2 linked regions of the Hyphomicrobium denitrificans ATCC 51888 genome follow. The protein of the gene in region 2 interacts with the protein of the main gene of each other region in a pairwise test. Links are inferred from orthologs where the notes say so. Each region holds a gene or a part of one and is shown on either strand. Other genes may lie near its edges. The genes, in order: hflC and ftsH.

Region 1 (9,849 bases), 2.2 Mb from region 2 along the record:
GTCAAACGCGCCGCCGAAGTCGCGGCGACCGGCAAGCTTGTCCTCTTCGGGATCAAGCCGAACGAGCCGCACACCGGCTACGGCTACATCAAGCAGGGCAGCGCGCTTGAAGGTTTCGAAGGCCAGGCGTTCGCCGTCGACTCCTTTGCCGAGAAGCCCGATCGCGCCACCGCGGAAACATATCTCGCGGCTGGCGATCGCTTCTGGAACAGCGGCATCTTCGTGCTCAACGCCCGGACATTCCTGAACGAAATCGAACGCCTGCAACCCGATATCTTGCAGGCCGCGCGCGCCGCGCTCGCAGGCGCCAAGGAAGACCTTGGATTTTTGCGCCTCGACAAGGCCGCCTTCGCGACGGCGCCGAATATTTCCGTCGACTACGCCGTGATGGAAAAAACCGGCGCAGCTGCCGTTCTGCCGCTCAATGTCGGCTGGAACGATGTCGGCTCATGGGCCTCGCTCTGGGACATTGCTCCGCGCGACGCCGCAGGCAACTTCGTCAAGGGCGACGCCATCCTCGAAGACACGTCGGACTGCTTTATTCATTCCGAGAAGGCGATCGTCTCGACCATCGGCGTCAAAGACCTCGTCATCGTCGATACGCCCGATGCCCTGCTGGTCGCGGATAAGAACCGGACGCAGGACGTCTCCAAGATCGTGCAGCGCCTGCGCTCCTCGAACCGCAAGGAGCAGGAGCAGCACCTCCGAAACTACCGCCCGTGGGGCTACTTCGAGACGTTGAACATCGGCCCGCGCTTCCAGGTGAAGCTTCTGCATGTGAAGCCCGGCGGCGTGCTGTCCATGCAAATGCACCATCATCGCTCCGAGCATTGGATCGTGGTGCAAGGAACCGCGCGCGTCGTCATCGGCGAGCGCGAGCAGCTCGTGCGCGAGAATGAGAGCGTCTACATCGTCGCGACGCAATGGCATCGCCTCGAAAACCCCGGCAAGGTGCCGGTCGAGATCATCGAGGTCCAGATCGGATCGTATCTCGGCGAGGACGACATCCTGCGCACGGACGACATCTATCACCGTGCGCCGGAAGAAACGAAATAAGCGCGGCTACTTTGGCTGATCCGGCGTGCGGAGCGTAAAGATGCGCCCCGTCGTCTTCGGCGGCTCGTCGCCAGGATCGGACTGAGCCGGGCCACCGCTCGCCACCGGTTCAGGCGCAACGGGCTCCGAAACCGCAGCTGGTTCCGCAGCCTCGCCCTGCGCAATCTTCTCCTGGAAATTCCGCCAGCTCACCGGAATGAACGCCAGATAGATAAGCGTAATCGCCGTCAGCGTCTGGTACGGGTACGTGAACAGCATCGCGACGACCGCGACCGCAATGACGAAGATCGGCAGAACCCACTCGCGGCCGACGCGTTCGCCGAGCAGCTTGCCCGAGTACGTCGGGATCGTTGAAACCATCATGAAGGCGATGAAAAGCGTGTAGACGAGCACGACCATCAGCGCCCAATGCGCTTTGATTTCCTCGAAGCCCAATTGATAGATGTAAACCGGCAGCAGCACCGCGATAGCCGCGGCGGGCGTCGGCATCCCGACGAAGTAATTCGATTGCCACTTCGGCTTGTCGTCATCGATCGCCGAATTGAAGCGCGCAAGTCTGAGCGCCGAGGTCAGCGCGAAAATCATCACGCAGATCCAGCCCGCGCTTTTGAGATCGCCAAGCCCCCAGTTGAAAATGAGAAACGCTGGAGCGACGCCGAAGTTGACGAAATCCGCGAGGCTGTCGAGTTCGGCCCCGAAACGCGATGATGCTTTGAGAAGGCGCGCGATCCGCCCGTCGATGCCGTCGAGGCACCCCGCGAACACGATCGCAGCGAGAGCCAGATCGTAACGGCCCTCGATCCCCATGCGGATCGACGTCAGACCCGCGCAGAGGCCGAGCAGCGTGAAGAAGTTCGGCACCAACATCCGCACCGGCACCTGCCGATGCCGGAACAGCGATCGCCTGCGGCGGCGTCGCGTTTCCGTTTCGATCCGTGGTTCTTCCATGTCCATGGCAGGCCTCCTCCAGGCGCATGCGCGGCCGTCGAACCCTCTTGCCCGAGACGGCCTCGGGCTTCAAAGCCGAGTGGTCCCTCTGGCTCAGGCGGCCTAAGCGAGACGCGCCTCACGCTCGGGCTCGACCGATTGAAGATCGGCGAAAACCGTTTCGCCCGCAACCGCTCGTTGGCCGACGCTCACAAGAGCGACCTTACCGGGTGGCAGATAAACATCCACACGCGAACCGAAGCGGATCAATCCGAATCGCTGTCCGGCCCCGATCACGTCGCCGATCTGCGAGAACGTCACGATCCGGCGCGCGACAAGCCCCGCAATCTGCACGACGCCGATTTCGCCCTCGGTCGGCGTCTCGATCACCAGAATACGCCGTTCATTGTCTTCACTCGCCTTATCGAGCGCCGCATTGAGAAATGCGCCCGGCACATAAAGCGAGCGCACGATGCGGCCCGCCACCGGCGAACGGTTGATGTGCACGTCGAAGACCGAAAGGAACGTCGAAATGCGCACGCGTTCTTCCGGACCCATCCCGAGTTCGGCGGGCGGCGTCACTTTCTCGATCGACGAAATCTTGCCGTCCGCCGCCGAGACGACGAGACCCGGCCGCAACGGCGTGACGCGCGCCGGATCGCGGAAGAAATAAACGACCCACGCTGTAATCGCGGCCGCGATCCATCCGAGCGGCGGATAGATCAGGAAGAAGATCAAAGTAACCACCGCGCCGATGGCGATGAACTTGTGCCCGTCCGGATGCACCGGCGCGAACGATTCAAAGATGGTATCGAGAAGTCCGTGGTTTCCAGACACGTTTGCCTCCTGGCGCGCGATGAACTGCGAAAATCGCGCGGGATTACGAGATTGGCACGGCAACGAAGCGAAGATCGCCCTTGCCGTCTTCGACGCGGAATAGCACGGCCTTGCGTCCGGCCTTCCTGACCTTATCGACGCTCGCCGCGACGTCGCCCGGATCGCTCACCGCTTCCTGCGCCGCCTCGACGATCACATCGCCGGCTTTGATGCCCTTTTTCGCTGCCGCGCTTTGCGGATCGATGCTTTCGACGACCACGCCTTTGATCTTGTCATCGAGTCCGTACTTGCGCCGGAGTTCCGACGTCAGCGCCGAAAGCTTGAGCCCGATGATCGACGATCCCGGCGCCGGGCTCTCGCTGCCCTGCTCTTTCAGATCGCTGTCGGTGTCGTCGCCGTCATCAAGGCGCCCGACCGTCACTTGCAGCGTCTTGCGCTCGCCTTTGCGCAGAAGCTCGACATCCGCGGCTTTGCCGATCGGCGCCTGCGCCACGATCCTCGGCAGGCCGCGCATCGAAGTCACGTCCTTGTTGTCGAACTTCAGAATGACGTCGCCGGCTTCGAGGCCTGCTTTCGCCGCCGGGCTCTCGGGCGTCACGGCCGCGATCAACGCGCCGCTGTTTTCCGGCACGCCGAGCGTCTCGGCGATGTCGTCCGTCACCGTCTGAATCTTCACACCAAGCCAGCCGCGCCGGACTTCACCGAATTGCTTCAGCTGATCGACGACGTTCGCGACCGTGTCCGAAGGCACGGCAAAGCCGATGCCGATCGAGCCGCCGGTCGGCGATATGATGGCCGTATTCACGCCGATCACTTCGCCGTCCATGTTGAACAGCGGCCCGCCCGAGTTGCCCTTGTTGATCGCAGCATCGGTCTGCAGATAATCGTCGTAAGGCCCGGAATTGATGTCGCGGCTCTTCGCCGAGATGATGCCCAGCGAAACCGAGCCCCCGAGCCCGAACGGATTGCCGATCGCCATCACCCAGTCGCCGACTTCGAGCGTGGCCGACGGCCCGAACTTGACGTCCTTGAGCGGCTTCTTCGGCGTGACCTTGAGCAGCGCGAGATCGGCCTTCGTATCGCGGCCGAGCACCTTGTCGACCTTCAGCTTCGAGCCATCGTGAAAATTGATCTCGATCTCTTCGGCGCCTTCGATCACGTGGTTATTGGTGACGATCAGGCCTTCGTTGCCGTCGATCACGAAGCCGGAGCCGAGCGACGAAATCTTGCGATCCGAATTGGGAACGCCGCCGCGCTTGTTGAAGAAGTCGTCGAAGAAGTCCTCGAACGGCGCGCCCTTCGGCACCTTCGGCAGCGGCACGCCGCTCGGTCCCTTGACGGTCTGCGAGGTGGAGATGTTGACGACGGCGTCGACGAGCTTCTTCGCGACCGGCGCAACCGACGCCGGGCCGTTCTGGAACGCCTGCGCCGGACACGAAAACAGCGCCATCGTCATGATCGCGCTGAGCAGCAGCCGAGGCATAAGCACGGATATTTTTCCGGTCATCGCAGAACTCCAGTGTCCGACCCCACGCGACGCTCGGCGGGACCTATGGGGCTTCAGTGGCGCAAGATCGCAGCATCAAAGTGACGATCGTAGCATATAGCCGGGATGGGGGGACAAGTCGGCTTCCGACCTTATCCTCGGACGAGCCAGACGAGAAAAACTCCAAACGCGACGGCCACGAGAGCTCCGGCCTGAATCGGGCCGTTTCCCCGGCTGGCGATGTCCGTGACGACACGCCGCGCAGCATCCGGGGCGACCGCCCAGAGTAGCCCTTCAAGAACAAGGGCTACTCCGAGGCCGGTCAGAAGATCGTTCATCGCTCAGGCGTGACCGTGACGGAAGGCGCCGGAGCCCGTTTCACGCCACCGTTCGGATCTTCGAAGTAGCGGAAGAAGTCGCTGCTCGGCGACAGAAGCAAACGCGTGTCGCTCGGCTTGATCGCCGTCGTGTACGCCTGCATCGAACGGTAGAACTGGAAGAAGTCCGGGTCCTTTCCGAACGCGTCCGCGAAGATGCGGCTGCGCTGAGCTTCGCCGTCACCGCGAATTTCGTCCGACTTCTGCGTCGCCGTCGCCTTGATGATCGTCACCGCCTTGTCGGCGTTGGCGCGAATGCGGTTGCTCTCGGCTTCACCCTGCGCCCGAAGCTCCGTTGCCTCACGAACGCGGTCGGCGCGCATGCGATCGTAGACCTTGACGAGGTTCACCTTCGGCAGATCGGCGCGCTTGAGACGCACGTCGACGACTTCAAGTCCGTAATCGCGGCCTTCTTTGTTCACCTGCGCCGCGATCTCCTTCATCAGCGACTCGCGCTTGTCCTTGACGATCTCCTGCAGCGTCGCAGAACCGAGCACGCGCCGGATTTCAGATTCGATCAGCGGTCCGACGACTTCACGCACGCGCTCTTCGTTGCGCACGTTCTGATAGAACTTGAGCGGGTCCGTGATGCGGTAACGCGCATAGGCGTCGACGATCAAGCGCTGCTGATCCGCCGCCGTGACTTCCTGCTCCGTCGTATCGAGATCGAGAATACGCTTGTCGAATTTCTCGACCGTATCGATGAACGGAACTTTCCACTTCAGTCCGGGCGTCTCGATGATCTGCTGCGTTTTACCGAAGCGCAGCACCATCGCCTGCTCGTTCTGATGCACGATGAATGCCGAGGCATAGAGACCCGCAGCCGCGAGGCCCAATACCGTAAGAATGAAAGCGAAGAATGCGCGCATATTATTTCGATCCTTCGGACGTTTCACGCTTCTGCAGCTGATCTAGCGGCAGGTAAGGCACGACGCCCTGGCCACTCTTCTGGTCGATGATGATCTTGTCGGCGCCCTCGAGCACGCGCTCCTGCATTTCGAGATACAAGCGCTGCCGCGTGACGTCCGGCGCCTTCTTGTATTCGTCGTAGACCTTGAGGAAGCGCGCCGCCTGACCGGTTGCCTCGGCGACGGTCTGGTCGCGATAGCCTTCGGCCGCGGCTACGATGCGATCGGCATCGCCTCGCGCTCTCGGCGTAACCTGGTCGGCGTAGGTTTGCGCCTGCTTGACCAGCGTTTCTCTCTCTTGCGCGGCCGCCGCAACCTCGCGGAACGAGCCGATGACTTCTTCCGGCGGATCGACTTCCTTGAGCTGGATCTGGTCGATCTTGATGCCCGCCCGATAATAATCGAGCGTCTTCTGCATCAGCTTTTGCACGTCTTCCTGAATTTGCTGCCGCCCACCTGTCAGAAGCGGCTGCAATGCCGACTGGCCGACCACTTCACGCATCGCGCTTTCGGCAACCTCACGCACCGTCGTCTCCGGCTGCGCGATATTGAATAGGAACTGCTGGACGCCGGTATCGCCATTTTCGCTCTTGTCCGGGCTGATGCGCCAGAACACGACGAAGCGGACATCGACGACGCTGCCGTCGCCGGTCAGCATCAGGCCGCTGTCGCGCGCTCCGAGGGTACTACGGGCGCTGCCGACTTCGATCGTCCGCTGCTGCGTGACTTTCGGCAGCCGCACTTCTTCGATTGGATACGGCAAACGCCAATGTAGACCTGGCGTATCCCAACGGTTGTATTCGCCAAAGCGCAGAACGATGCCCTGCTCGTCGGGATTCACGCGATAGAAGAAGCCGTAGAACGTTGCGCCGGCGAGAAGCAGAAGCCCGACGAGGAAAATAAACGTCTTCGGAACGCCGCCGCCGATGCCGCCCGAGCCATTGCCTCCGGCGCCGCCACCGCCGCCGCGCATGACACGGCGCATGCGGTCCTGGCCACGACGCAAAATCTCATCGAGATCCGGCGGCTCCTTGCCGCCGCCACCGCCAGAGCCCCAAGGCCCTTGCCCCCACGGACCGCCGCCGCCGCCGCCACCACCGCTGCCTTTTCCGCCGCCTTGATTACTCCAGGGCATAAATCAGGGCCTCTCTCGCATCTGAGCTGAAATTGAAGTGACGCATCCGCCTTCCGGCTCCTCGGTGCGGCGTCGGTCGGAAGACGACATTGAGACGTGCACGGTGAAAGCCTCGGGGACGCAAAAGAAAACAAGGTTCGGGGGAGCTTATAAGGTACGGTTCCCTCGATCGCAAATTCCCAACCCCTTGGATTATCGGAATTTGGGGCGTCGCGGCGGCGCTTCAAGGGTTTGAGACGCCGGCTCGCGCACTCTTTTACCTGCGTTCGTAAACGCTGAGCGTCGACGCAAACTCGTCGCGCGGCCCTTGCGGCAAGGCTTCTTTCGCCACTTCCTGCCAAACGGCGTCGTCAAGCGGCGGAAAATACCTGTCGCCTTCCACGCTCACATGAACGCGCGTCAGATAGATGCGATCTGCAACCGGCAGCGTGGCATCGAACACCGCGACGCCGCCGATAACCATGATCTCATCGGCCCCGCGCGTGGTCGCCAGGATGCGCGCCAGCGTCAGCGCTTCGGTGACGTTTTCGCAGGTCGAAACGTCGGCCGCATCGAACGCCGGATCGCGCGTCACGACGATGTTGTCACGGCCGTCGAGCGCCTTGCCGATCGACTGGAACGTCCGCCGCCCCATGATCATGGGCTTGCCCATCGTCAGCTTGCGGAACAGCTTGAGATCGGACGAGAGCCGCCACGGCAGCGCGCCGTCACGGCCGATGACGCCGTTTTCCGAAACGGCGACGACCAGGGAAATAGGTAAGTCATTCATCCCCGACCGATAGCAACGGCAGACACGAGAATCAAATCCTACGTCGTAGCCTGCCAATGCGCCGAATCGGTTCATCAACACCGACTAGCAAGCCATTAAACGGCGCAATTCCCGATTCAACTGTTTGCCGAATGTGGGAAACCCTACGGCTATTTCAGCAGCAACATTGCGACAGACCGAGAATCGCTCATCAATGTGCTCAAATCATAAAGATTGGGGGAATTCGTGAAATCCACGCCATTGGGCATCGCAATTTTCGCTTTGTTCGTTTCCGCCTGCGCAAAATCGCCGGATAGCATTGCACCGGCATACATAAGCGAAGTCGGCTATCAGAATTGGAGCTGCCCTCAGCTGGCGGAAGAAAGCAACCGCCTTTCTGCAGCGCTATCTAGCGCATCGATTCAACAGGAAAACGCCCGCACAAACGATACCGTTGGTGTCATATTGATTGGCCTGCCCGTTTCTAGTCTCTCCGGCGACAATATCGCACCTGAAATTGCGCGCCTCAAAGGAGAAACGGAAGCCGTTCGGAAAGCATCAATGTCTAAGGGGTGCGGCACACCATCTGCAATCAAGCCACCCTCAGTCGTGACATCCAGCATACGATAACCAATATTTCGCCAGTATTACTTCGCGTGCAAATTAATAGAGTGACAATTTAAACCGCCACCGGCGCCTTGATGTGCGGCCAGGGATCGTAGCCCTCGAGGCTGAAATCCTCGTACTTGAAATCGAAGATCGACGTCACCGCCGGATTGATCTTCATCCTCGGCAGCGCACGCGGGGTGCGCGAAAGCTGCAAGTCCGCCTGCTCCAGGTGATTCAAATAAAGATGCGCATCGCCGAACGTGTGCACGAACTCGCCCGGCTCCAATCCCGTGACCTGCGCCATCATCATCGTCAGCAGCGCGTAACTCGCAATGTTGAACGGCACACCGAGAAAAATATCTGCCGACCGCTGATAAAGCTGACACGAGAGCTTGCCGTCCGCGACGTAGAACTGCACGAGGCAGTGACACGGCGCCAGCGCCATGCGCGGAATATCGGCCGGATTCCACGCCGAAACGATAATGCGCCGGCTGTCCGGATTTGTTTTCAGCGTCTCGACGACCTCTTTGATCTGGTCGATCGTTTCGCCGTCCGGCGCGCTCCACGCGCGCCACTGCTTGCCGTAGACGGGACCGAGTTCGCCCTCGGGGTCGGCCCACTCATCCCAGATCGAAACGTCGTTCGCCTTGAGATACTCGATGTTGGTCGCCCCGGAGAGAAACCACAACAGCTCGACGATGATCGACTTGACGTGCAGCTTCTTCGTCGTGACCAGCGGAAAACCTTCGCTGAGATCGAAGCGCATCTGATGCCCGAACACGCTGAGCGTGCCGGTGCCCGTGCGGTCCGTTTTCTTCACGCCTTCGGTGCGCACGCGGCGCAATAAATCGAGATATTGCTGCATCGGAAAGGCTCTAGCGCGATTCTGGCTACGCTTCAGCTCCGGCCCCACGGCTATCCCGTTACGGCTGAGCTGTTCGGCGCAAACGCCAGGATGAGAACGATCAACGAGTTGTAAACACCATGACAGACGATCGGCGTCAAAAGGGTGCCGGTCTTCTCGCGGACCAGGGCCAGATAAATGCCGATCAGCGTGATCGCCGCGATGCCGTAAACGGAATAATGCGCGTGCAGTAGTGCCCACATGATCGCCGACGCTGCCGCTGCTCCGCCAATTCCAAGCGATGACCGTCGCAACGCCCCGTAAACCAACCCGCGAAACAGGCATTCTTCCGCGATCGGCGCTCCAATTCCGGCGGCGATCAAAACCAGCCACCACGTCTGCGCCTTCATCAGATCAGCGAACGGACTGATGTCCTGACGGAACGCATCCCGGTCTAGCGCGAAGACCACGGCGCCATAGAGAAACGCCAGCGTAATCAGTCCCAGCGTCGCCAAGACGAATGTTTTGAGACCGCCCCTAGGCGCCGCGAAACGGACAAAAGACTCGCCCCTTCGCGTGAACAGCGCGTTCGCCAGAAGCACCAGCGCCACCGTCGCGAGCTGAAATCCGAACAAAGAAACGGCGACCCGCGCCGTCTGCAGCGCTTCCGGCTCGCCTGCGGCAAATGCGCGAGGCTCTTCGGCCCGCGCCCAGACATCGAAAAGCGCCGTCGCTCCGAACCCTGCCAGCATCCCGGACACGATGATCGCCGCCGTCGCCGCCAGCACGAGCACCACCGATTTCCACGATAAAGTCGCGTCGGGCGCGGAAGCCTGGTCTTCGACTGAAACGGCCACGTGCACCCTTTCTGCTTGGCGTTTGCAACGCTCAAACGCGGCCATCCGGTAACAGCTTTTTCACG
Region 2 (9,861 bases):
TCGACGGTATCCCGGCCAACGCGCGCGATTACGTTTCCAAGAACGCCGGAGACGTTTCGGCGACCAACGGCAAGCCCGCGCCGATCTCGCTGGTGCCGGGATCGCTGCTGCTCGAGGATATCCAGGGCGAGCTTTATCTGAAGCAGGCCAATCAGAGCAACATTCCGGACGTGGTCGCGAACCGGGTACGCGGACGCATGGAAAGCCTGATCCGGCGCTTCGAGGGCGACTACGATGTCGTGATCCTCGACTGCGCGCCGGGACTGTCGTTCGCGGCGCTTGCCGCGCTCAAGACGGCGGACAAGGTCATCGTTCCGTTCCGTCCGGATTATGTTTCGCAGCTCGCGGTCGACCGCGTGGCGATGCTGATCGAAGACACCCGGAACCTCGACGACCTTTCGGAAATTCCGATGGACGACCGGCGCTACGCCTGCCTTGCAAACTACGTGCGGAACGACGACAAGGATTATATGATGATCGAGGAAATCAGCCTCGTGCATCCGGTCCTGGAGACGTTCCTGCCGCAGCGAAACGGCATCGCCAATGCCTTCGACTATATTGGGCAGCTCCGCTCGATCGACGCGAAATATTCGGATGCGGCGGGCGACGTGAAAGAACTTTACCAGGAAATCTCGCGGATCATTGACACGATCTCCGCAAACAAGAAAACCAAGGTTGCGGTTTCCTAAAGCCATCAGTCGAAAAGCGCATCGATCATGAGCAAAGGCACACAGCTCTGGCCCGGCGATAAGATGCGCAGCTTTTTCAGCGCGCATATCCGGCGTGAGACGTCACTCGACGATGCGGCGGTCGAGCGGCTCGCCGAAGCGTTGACGAAAGCCGTCAACCGCATGCTCGTCTGGGATATGCCGGACGACGTTCCACGCACGGGCAAAGCCGCCGGGAAGGGCGACGCCGCGCCGGAGCTCGCGGCTCGGCATGCCCGCGCCGAAAACTTCAATCCGTATCTGTTTTCGGCGATCGTGGTGCTTGCGAAGCAGGGCCGTGATGGACTGAGCAAGCGTCTGCAGGAAATCAAGACGGTTGAAAATCTGCGCGCCTTCGCGGAAGCGCAACACGTTCCCGTCGACGCCAAGCTTCGCCGCCTGGACGATATCCGCAAAGCTATCGTCGCGGCCGCAGAGCAGCGTCTCGCCGACCGCAAGGCCGCCGCGAGCTGAGCCTCAATCCCATCCGCGTGTCGTCGCGCATCGGAGCACCGCATGAGCGACAATGTAAGTGACCGGACGCAAGGGGACGGGCCTGTTCTGCGCCGCTCGATCGGCACGACACAGCTCGCGCTCTACGCGCTCGGCAGCATGGTCGGGTCGGGGATTTACGGACTGATCGGAAAGGCTGCCGGCGAGGCCGGATCTGCGGTCTGGTTGTCGTTTGTCGTCGCGCTCTGCGCCGCTCTGCTGACGTCGCTTTCCTATGCGTCGCTCGGCTCGCGCTATCCGAGGGCGGGAGGCGCCGCGTACGTGACGGGGCGCGCGTTTCGCCTTCCAATCGTGAGCTTCATCATCGGGCTCGCGCTTGTGGCTTCGGGCCTGACGTCGATCGCAACGCAATCCAAAATTTTCGCCACCATCCTTGCGGATATCGCGGGCCTCGAACAGCTTTCACCGACATTCATCGCCATCGGATTTCTTCTCATTCTCGGCGGCATCGTCTTTCGCGGCATCCGCGAGAGCATGTGGGTCAACGTGGTTTGCACGCTGATGGAAGTCGGCGGTTTGCTGCTCGTGATTGCATCCGGCATTTCCTACTGGGGCAGCGTCGACTACTTCCAGACGCCGCCGGAACGCGCGGATACGGCCTTCGGCGTGATCGTACTGCAGGCGTCGGTGTTGACGTTCTTCGCGTTCATCGGATTCGAGGATGCGATCAACGTCGCGGAGGAATGCAAAGATCCGGAGCGGACTATTCCGCGCGGTCTGATCATCGCGACCTTTACGGCGGCGCTGCTCTACATAGCGGTCGCGGTCACTGCCGTGTCGGTTGTCCCGTGGCATGAGCTGGCGACGACATCGAGCCCGCTGACTGAAGTCATGCGCCGCAGCGCGCCGGGAATTCCGCCAGGCATCATGACATTCATTGCGCTGTTCTCGGTCGCGAACACTGCGCTCGTGAATTACGTCACGGCCTCGCGCCTGATCTACGGCATGTCCGGACAAGGATTGCTGCCGAATCATTTCGGGCGGCTCCACGCGAAGCAACGCACGCCGCATATCGCCGTGCTGGCGCTGCTTGCGGTGTCCCTGCTGCTGGTGATTGCGGGCGGCATCGCCGACCTTGCTGCGGCGACCGTCTTGCTGCTTCTTGTGGTGTTCATCGCCGTCAATGCTTCGCTCGTTACGCTCAAGCGCCGCGCCGACGAAAAGCCGGGCCAGTTCGAAATACCGGTGATCCTGCCGCTTGCGGGAATTGCCGTTTGCACGGGTCTGCTTTTGACGCGACTGGCAAGCAGCGACTGGCGCGCGCCCGCTCTCGCAGGCGCGCTGATCGCCCTGATCCTCGCGCTTTACGCAGTGCTTCGGATGGGAAAATCGGACGTCCGGTGAGCCTTCATTGCGCCTTGGAGTCGTTGCGCAGGCGGGCATTTTCCGTTTCGAGATCGGCGATCCGCGTTTGCAGCCGTCCAATCGCGCCTGCCACTTCGTCAAATGGCAGCATCCGCGGAATATGCTGCGGGCAGTTCTGATCCCAGGCTTCGATCGTGAAGACGATCACGCGTTCCGGCCGCGCGCGATATGTCGGATCGCTCAGCTTCGACAGCAGCTCGTCATCGCCTTCGATCACCTTCGCCGTACCCCAGAGCTTTACGCGCCGCTGATGCACGTAATCCATGATGAATATGTAGGCTTTCGGATTCTCGGCGAGATTGCCGATCGTGATGTACTGCCGGTTTCCAACATAATCAGCGAACGCCAGCCTCTTGTCGTCGAGGATCTTGAGAAACCCCGCGGGCCCGCCGCGATGCTGGATGTAAGGCTGGCCGTCGGCGCTCGCCGTTGCAAGGTAGAAGGAGCGCGCATCGGCGATGAATGCGGTGAGGTCCGGCGTGACGGTGCTCGGCCAGCCCCTCGTACGTTCCATCCGCTCGTATTGAAGACGCGAACCGCGCTTTGACTGTTCGGCCTTGACGGACGGTGTGAATGCGATGTCGGAAGCAATTTGCATCAGAGCCAATCTCCCGCGCTTGATCCCTCGGTTAATCCAACCCCTTTTCGGTGCCCGCCGTACAGGCGCGCCAGACCTCGATCGCCTGCTTCGTTTCCTTGACGTCGTGAACGCGCACGATCTGCACGCCCGATCCGACACCCGCGATGGCCGTCGCCAGCGATCCCGACACGCGATCCTTCGCGTCATCGACGTTGCAGAGCTGGCCGATCATTTTCTTGCGGCTCGCACCGAGAAGGATCGGCACGCCGAGACCGTGATAGAGCGACAGCCCCGCCATCACCGCGACGTTGTGATGAAGGTGCTTGCCGAAGCCGATGCCGGGATCAACGACGATTTTCGATTTCGGGATTCCGGCGGCGACACAGGCCTGCACGCGGCTTTCGAGGTAATCGAATACGTCGAGGACGACATCGTCATACTGCGGATTGTCGTTCATCGTTTTCGGATCGCCCTGCGCGTGCATGATGACGACGGGCAGCTCGGTTTCAGCCGCGACGGCGAGCGAGTCCGGATCATGCGTGAACGCCGAGACGTCATTCAGAATGTCGGCCCCGGCAGCGGCGGCGCGGCGCATCACCTCGGCCTTGCGCGTATCGATTGAGATCACGGCGTCGGTGCGGGCGCGCAGGCCTTCGATGACCGGGAGGACGCGACGCAGTTCCTCGTCGAGTGCAACAGCGTCCGACTGCGGGCGCGTGCTCTCGCCGCCGATATCGAGGATGTCGGCGCCTTCGGCGACGAGCTGAAGACCGTGCGCGATTGCCTTCTCGGCGTCGAGGTTTTCGCCGCCGTCGGAGAAGCTGTCCGGCGTGACGTTGACGATGCCCATGATGCGGGGCCGGTCGAGCGACAATCCGGCGATGCGTGGACGCTGCGTGGATAGTTCCTCGAGGATGTCGGCTGCCGCCAGAGCCTCGCGGCCCCAGTCGCCGCTGAACGCATCGCCGAGGACGATCGTGCGCCGCTTCGTTTCCGGCGTCGCGCGCGTCAAGACATCCAGCGCGGCGAACGACAAGCGCCCGCCTGCGAGCGGCAATCCGCGCCATTCCGGGATATCGGGCTCGTCGATGGCGCGGCGTCGGCTCCTGTCCCAGAAGATCGCAGTCGGCTGGAGGTAAATCGAGCGTTTCATTCGGCGTCCGTGTCCATCGCTGTGCAGGTGTTCTTACGAGAAAAGTTTCAAACGTGCGCCTGGATTTTCACGCCGCGCCGTCGAAGGGGGGGCGGAGATGCGCGAGCCGTTGGACGAGTTGACGTTGGTCGCTGATGGGGTCGGTCAGGCCGTTGATATTCCGCCTGGCTCTCCACCCCACCCCTGACCCCTCCCCGTCAAGGGGAGGGGAATTAGAGCGGAGCTTCGTCGGCGTCTTCACTCGGACTGATGGCTCTGTTGGAGGTCGGCAAACAAAACGGCCGCGAGCGGGTCGCGGCCGTTTGATCGTGGATCGTGCGTTTGAGCGGAGGCTCAACCTTGCGGCTGGGGTTCCGGCCCGATGTCGATGCCGCCCGATGGCTCGCTGCGCGGACGGGGCGGTTGACGCCCGGCCGAGGGCACTGCCGATCCTGCCGAACCCTTCGTGCCATCGTCGTCATCGCGACGGGCGATCTTCTCGCCGCGCATGATCGCCTGGCACTCTTCGCCGGTGATCGTCTCGTATTCCATGAGCGCCTGCGCCATGGTTTCGAGTTCGGCCTTGTGCTTCGTCAGCACTTCCCAGGCGATGCTCTGCCCGGTGGTGACGATGCGACGGGTTTCCTCGTCGATGAGCTTGGCGGTTTCCTCGCTCATGTTCTTCTGCTGCGTGATCGAATGCCCGAGGAAGACTTCCTGCGAGTTCTCCGAGTACAGCAGCGGACCGAGCTTGTCGCTCATACCCCATTCCGTGACCATGCGCTTGGCGATCCCGGTCGCCTGGCTGATGTCGCTCGACGCGCCGGTGTTCAAGTGCTCGCGACCGTAGATGATCTGCTCGGCGACGCGGCCACCGAAGGCCATCGCGATTTTGCCTTCGCACCACTGCTTCGAATAGCTGAGGCGATCGCGCTCGGGCAAACTCATCGTCACGCCCAGCGCACGGCCGCGCGGTACGATCGTCACCTTGTGCAGCGGATCGTTGCCCGGCACGACGAGGTTGACGATGGCATGGCCCGCTTCGTGATAGGCGGTCGCAAGCTTTTCTTCCTGCGTCATGGCCATGGTCTTGCGCTCAGCGCCCATCATGACCTTGTCTTTGGAATCCTCGAACTCGGCCTGCGTCACGAGCCGCTTGTTGCGGCGAGCGGCAAGCAGCGCTGCCTCGTTGACGAGGTTCGCGAGATCGGCGCCCGAGAAGCCCGGCGTACCGCGCGCGATGACCTTCGGATCGACGTCGGGTGCCAGCGGCACTTTCTTCATATGCACGCGGAGGATCTTTTCGCGTCCGTTGACGTCCGGATTCGGCACCATGATCTGGCGGTCGAAACGGCCGGGACGCAGCAACGCGGGATCGAGCACGTCGGGGCGGTTGGTCGCCGCGATGATGATGATGCCTTCGTTGGCTTCGAAGCCGTCCATCTCGACGAGCAACTGATTGAGCGTTTGCTCACGCTCGTCGTTGCCGCCGCCGAGACCGGCGCCGCGATGGCGGCCGACGGCGTCGATTTCGTCGATGAAGATGATGCAGGGCGCGTTCTTCTTCGCCTGCTCGAACATGTCGCGGACACGGCTCGCGCCGACACCGACGAACATTTCGACGAAGTCGGAGCCCGAGATCGTGAAGAACGGCACGTTGGCTTCGCCGGCAACGGCGCGCGCGATCAGCGTCTTACCGGTGCCGGGAGGGCCGACGAGCAGACAGCCGCGCGGAATGCGTCCGCCGAGGCGCTGGAACTTCTGCGGATCGCGAAGGAACTCGACGATCTCCTCGAGATCGGATTTCGCCTCATCGACGCCGGCGACGTCATCGAACGTGACGCGGCCGTGGCGCTCGGTCAGGAGTTTCGCGCGCGATTTGCCGAAGCCCATCGCACGCCCGGAGCCGGACTGCATCTGTCGCATGAAAAAGATCCAGACGCCGATCAGAAGCAGCATCGGGAACCAACTCAGCAGAATGCTCGTGATCGACTGCACTTCATCCTCTGCAGGCCGCGCTTTGAACTTCACACCCTTCTCACGCAGGCGGGTCACGAGATTCGGGTCTTCAGGAGCGTACGTCGCGAATGCGGCTTCGCTGCCAGACGCATCGCGCTTCGTGCCGGTGATACGATTACCTGCCAGAACCGCTTCCGACACAGTACCCTTATCGACAGCGTCAAGAAATTCCGAATATTGAATCTCGTTTGAATGCCTGGACTGGCTCGGGTTGCTAACCAGGTTGTATAACGCGAGCAGCAGGACGAGCAGCGCCGCCCAGATCGCAAGCTTCTGATAATTAGGGTTCATTTGGTTCCCTGTTTAGGCCAGTGACGCGGCCAGCGTTCTGGGCTCCGGCTGAGCATGGGGCCGGGTTCCCGCTTAACATAAGAGGCTCGACACATCCGCACAAGTTCGGCCTACAGCCTGCCGATAAATCCTTAACAAGCAGCCGCGGCTGCCAATGCCTTGAGTTGGCAGCCCGTCTCCTCAAGCGACGCCTGCGATGCGACGGCGAAGGGGGCGAGCGACGGCACCGCGACCAAATCGTCACCCTGCCAGAACGACGGCAGCGCATGTGCCGCCCGCGACGGCGGCCGATATTTAGCGGCGAGACGGCCCGCAATCCTCGCGTAATTCTCCGCGCCGAGCGGACGTACTTTTACCGCCCCGATCGCGTCCGCCGCACGCTGGACAATGAACCTGCGATCCCACGTCCGGCTCTCACCTGGAGATAGAATAAGGTCAGACTGCGTGAGCCGCCCCGCCTCGCGCCAGACGCGGACGAAACGGCTGCCGCTGGAGACCATCACGCCGCCGAGCGTTGCAGTACTTTTGTCTTCCGCCTGAAGTCGAGCCGTGAGGTCTTCGATTTCGACAAGGTCGGGTCGTTCGCTGGCGCCTCCGTAACGTGCGATGAGGCTCCCGAGAAGGCGCTGGCGGAGCAACGCGGGACCGGCGCGGAAGGCGTTGCGGTCGAAGGCGGCGAAGACTTCGTTTCCGAACGAGAGCGCGAGAGTCGCGGCGAAGCATTCGTCGGCGTAACGCAACGCGGCCTCCGCCTCACCGAGACGCCGTGCGGATGTTGCCAACGCCGCAGGCGAAATTCCGGCCGCATCGAGATCGGAGAGCGCACTTCGCATGCGCGCGCGCTCATAGCGATGATCCGAGTTGCTCGGATCATCGACACTCGATAGCCCGCGTGCTTCGAGCGTTGCGATGAGGCGGGATTTGGCGAACGCCAGCAGCGGCCGCACGAGGCTGACGGTCGAGCCTTCGTGCAACACGCGTTCGGCCGGCATTCCGGCGAGCCCGTTGACGCCGGCTCCGCGTGCGAGGCGCATGGCGAACGTCTCGGCCTGATCGCCTTGATGATGCGCGGTGACGACGGCGACATCGCTCGCGCTCAGCGCGCGTGCATGATCATCGAGCAGCCGGTAACGTGCGCGGCGTGCGGCGTCGGGAATGCCGCGCGACGGCTTCTCGCCCGTCCAAGGCAATGTGACGTGCGGCAGTCCTAATCGCTGCGCTTCGCTTGCGACGAACTCGGCTTCGCGCGGAGATTCGGGACGCAGTCCGTGATCGACCGTTGCGACGGAGAGCGATGGCGGAGCGCCGTTTCGGCGTTGACGCCATTCGGAGGCCAGCACGAGCAGAGCCATGCTATCCGGTCCGCCCGAAACTGCGAGGACGACGTGCTCAAACTTCGCGAGCGGCTCGAACGCGGCGTCCGCTTCGTCTGGTGTGATCGGCAGATGTGAGCCGCGCGACATCGCTCTTCACCGCCAGCTACGCGTTACTGGCACCCGACGCGCTGACGTTCGCTCTGTGCGCGCGTCTTGACGCTCTTGGGAGCCGTCGGAAACTTGGTCGCCAACTCAGCGAACGAGGAGCACGCCGCATCTTTCTGACCAAGACGATCGAGCGACATCGCGAGTTTCAGCAAGCTGTCGGGGGCCTTCGCGCCTTGCGCGTACGTTTGATAGCCCTTCAAGAATGCGCTTGCGGCAGCCTTGTATTGCCCGCGGACGAAATGCGTTTCGCCGAGCCAGTATTGCGCGTTGCCGGAAAGCGAGTCGTTCGGAAACTTCTTCAAGAACTCAGTGAACGACGTTTCCGCCGCGCCGTAATCGCGCTGCAAGAGATAGCCGTAAGCCTGCTCATAGAGCTGTTTCGGATCGTTGCTCGACTCACTGGCCGGAGCCAACGCCGCCGTTGCGACCGATGCCGGCGGCGCTTCCGCGGCCGGGTTTCCAGCGGCCGGAGCAGCGTTCGGCGAATGCGCGCTATCGCTGCTGAGCAAACCGCCGATCGCGTCCTCGCCCGCGGCGACCGTCGTCGAGCCGAATCCGGGGCTTGGCTCGCCATCGTGTGCTTGCGGGTAGGTTCCGTCAGCAGCCGACGCAGTGGCCGAGGATGGCGGGATGTCGGACCGGCGCGGCGTACCGCCGAGGCTGCGAACCTGATCGGAAAGCTGCTGGACCTGAGCGGTCAGCGCGCGGATCTGAGTCTCGAGACTTTCGATGCGCGCCGCATCGCCGTCGCCTCCGGCTGTCGAAGCCGGAAATGGCGCGGGCGCGGAGCCACCGCTCTTCGCCAACGTCTCGAGCGTGCCGACGACGACCTGCATATCGACGAGTTGTTCTTCGAGCGACTGAACGCGCGTCTGCAGCCCGCTGTCAGCCGCCTTCGGCGCTTTATCCTTGGACTGAGCAAGCGCAGGCGTCGCCGCGACAAGCAACGCGACTGCCGCCACAGGAATTCCGAACCGAACTGGAATCAGTTTGCGCTTAGCCATGCCCTGGCCCTGCTCCGTATGATTCTATCAAAGCTACTCGTTTCGATATCGGCGCCGAGTCTAGCACAGCTATCGCGTATCGACCTGTCTCGTGCGCCCGATATTGGGCAAAATCAAATGAAGAGTCATGAGCTTCCCCGCCCATGCGGCAATCGCGGCGAAGCCAAGACGGCTTATTGCGCCACTTGGCCCGTCTCGGCGGGGCGGCCCGACAATCCTCTAGGCGGCCGCGTTGTGGACGATTGCATGCTCGATCTTATCGGATCCTGATCGCGAAGATCATTAATGAAAACTTCGGCGTTGCGATTCTGCGCCCGGCACATCGACGTCGAGCAGACCGCAACCTTGTCGTCGTTGCCCGTTGGTCTCAGGTCGACGCGACTCGCATCGAGTCCCGCCGCGATCAAACGATCGCGCACGGCTTCGGCCCGCTGCTTGGACAAGGTTTGCGCGGATCGCCGGTCACCGCCATCGTCGGAGCGGCCAATCACCGTGATCGTCAGATTCGGACGGAGTTTCAGCCAGCGGGCCTGGCCCTCGATAATGGCCAGCGCCCGGCCGCCGAGTTCCGCGCTGCTTTCCGCAAAAAATACCCGATCGCCGACGCTGATCAGAAACGCATGGCGGTACTCGGCCGTTCGTTCGGCTTCATCAGCGCGGATTGCGGCGCGCCCTTCTTCGGTATCTCCGTCGGAACCGAGGGACGACAGCGCCCGGCGCGCACGCGCCGCTTCGGGCGAATCGGGAAAGGCCGAAATCAATTTCT

The links.
Region 1: the proteins of ftsH (region 2) and hflC interact in binary tests that used the Escherichia coli proteins (3 or more experiments, as listed by UniProt). The link is inferred for Hyphomicrobium denitrificans ATCC 51888 from one-to-one orthologs.

Annotation. Positions count from the first base shown.
Region 1 is NC_014313.1:278,049-287,897, reverse strand. The notes cover bases 3,597-6,537. They hold hflC (protease modulator HflC), read right to left. Parts: upstream 5,553-6,537; coding sequence 4,641-5,552; downstream 3,597-4,640. Other genes in these bases: hflK (FtsH protease activity modulator HflK), read right to left, coding at 5,554-6,537; HDEN_RS01315 (DUF2065 domain-containing protein), read right to left, coding at 4,459-4,644; HDEN_RS01320 (Do family serine endopeptidase), read right to left, coding at 3,597-4,327. Outside these bases: HDEN_RS01335 (mannose-1-phosphate guanylyltransferase/mannose-6-phosphate isomerase), read left to right, coding at 1-1,056; pssA (CDP-diacylglycerol--serine O-phosphatidyltransferase), read right to left, coding at 1,063-2,010; HDEN_RS01325 (phosphatidylserine decarboxylase), read right to left, coding at 2,107-2,820; more of HDEN_RS01320, read right to left, coding at 2,864-3,596; more of hflK, read right to left, coding at 6,538-6,726; HDEN_RS01300 (dihydrofolate reductase), read right to left, coding at 6,983-7,495; HDEN_RS17890 (hypothetical protein), read left to right, coding at 7,721-8,104; HDEN_RS01295 (thymidylate synthase), read right to left, coding at 8,154-8,948; HDEN_RS01290 (CPBP family intramembrane glutamic endopeptidase), read right to left, coding at 8,999-9,784.
Region 2 is NC_014313.1:2,472,409-2,482,269, forward strand. What follows is about bases 4,130-7,082. They hold ftsH (ATP-dependent zinc metalloprotease FtsH), read right to left. Parts: upstream 6,608-7,082; coding sequence 4,652-6,607; downstream 4,130-4,651. Other genes in these bases: folP (dihydropteroate synthase), read right to left, coding at 4,130-4,318; tilS (tRNA lysidine(34) synthetase TilS), read right to left, coding at 6,739-7,082. Also shown: HDEN_RS11905 (ParA family protein), read left to right, coding at 1-689; HDEN_RS11910 (hypothetical protein), read left to right, coding at 717-1,181; HDEN_RS11915 (APC family permease), read left to right, coding at 1,224-2,564; HDEN_RS11920 (pyridoxamine 5'-phosphate oxidase family protein), read right to left, coding at 2,569-3,183; more of folP, read right to left, coding at 3,215-4,129; more of tilS, read right to left, coding at 7,083-8,070; tol-pal system protein YbgF, read right to left, coding at 8,094-9,095; HDEN_RS11945 (OmpA family protein), read right to left, coding at 9,269-9,861. UniProt on the Escherichia coli protein: Acts as a processive, ATP-dependent zinc metallopeptidase for both cytoplasmic and membrane proteins. Plays a role in the quality control of integral membrane proteins.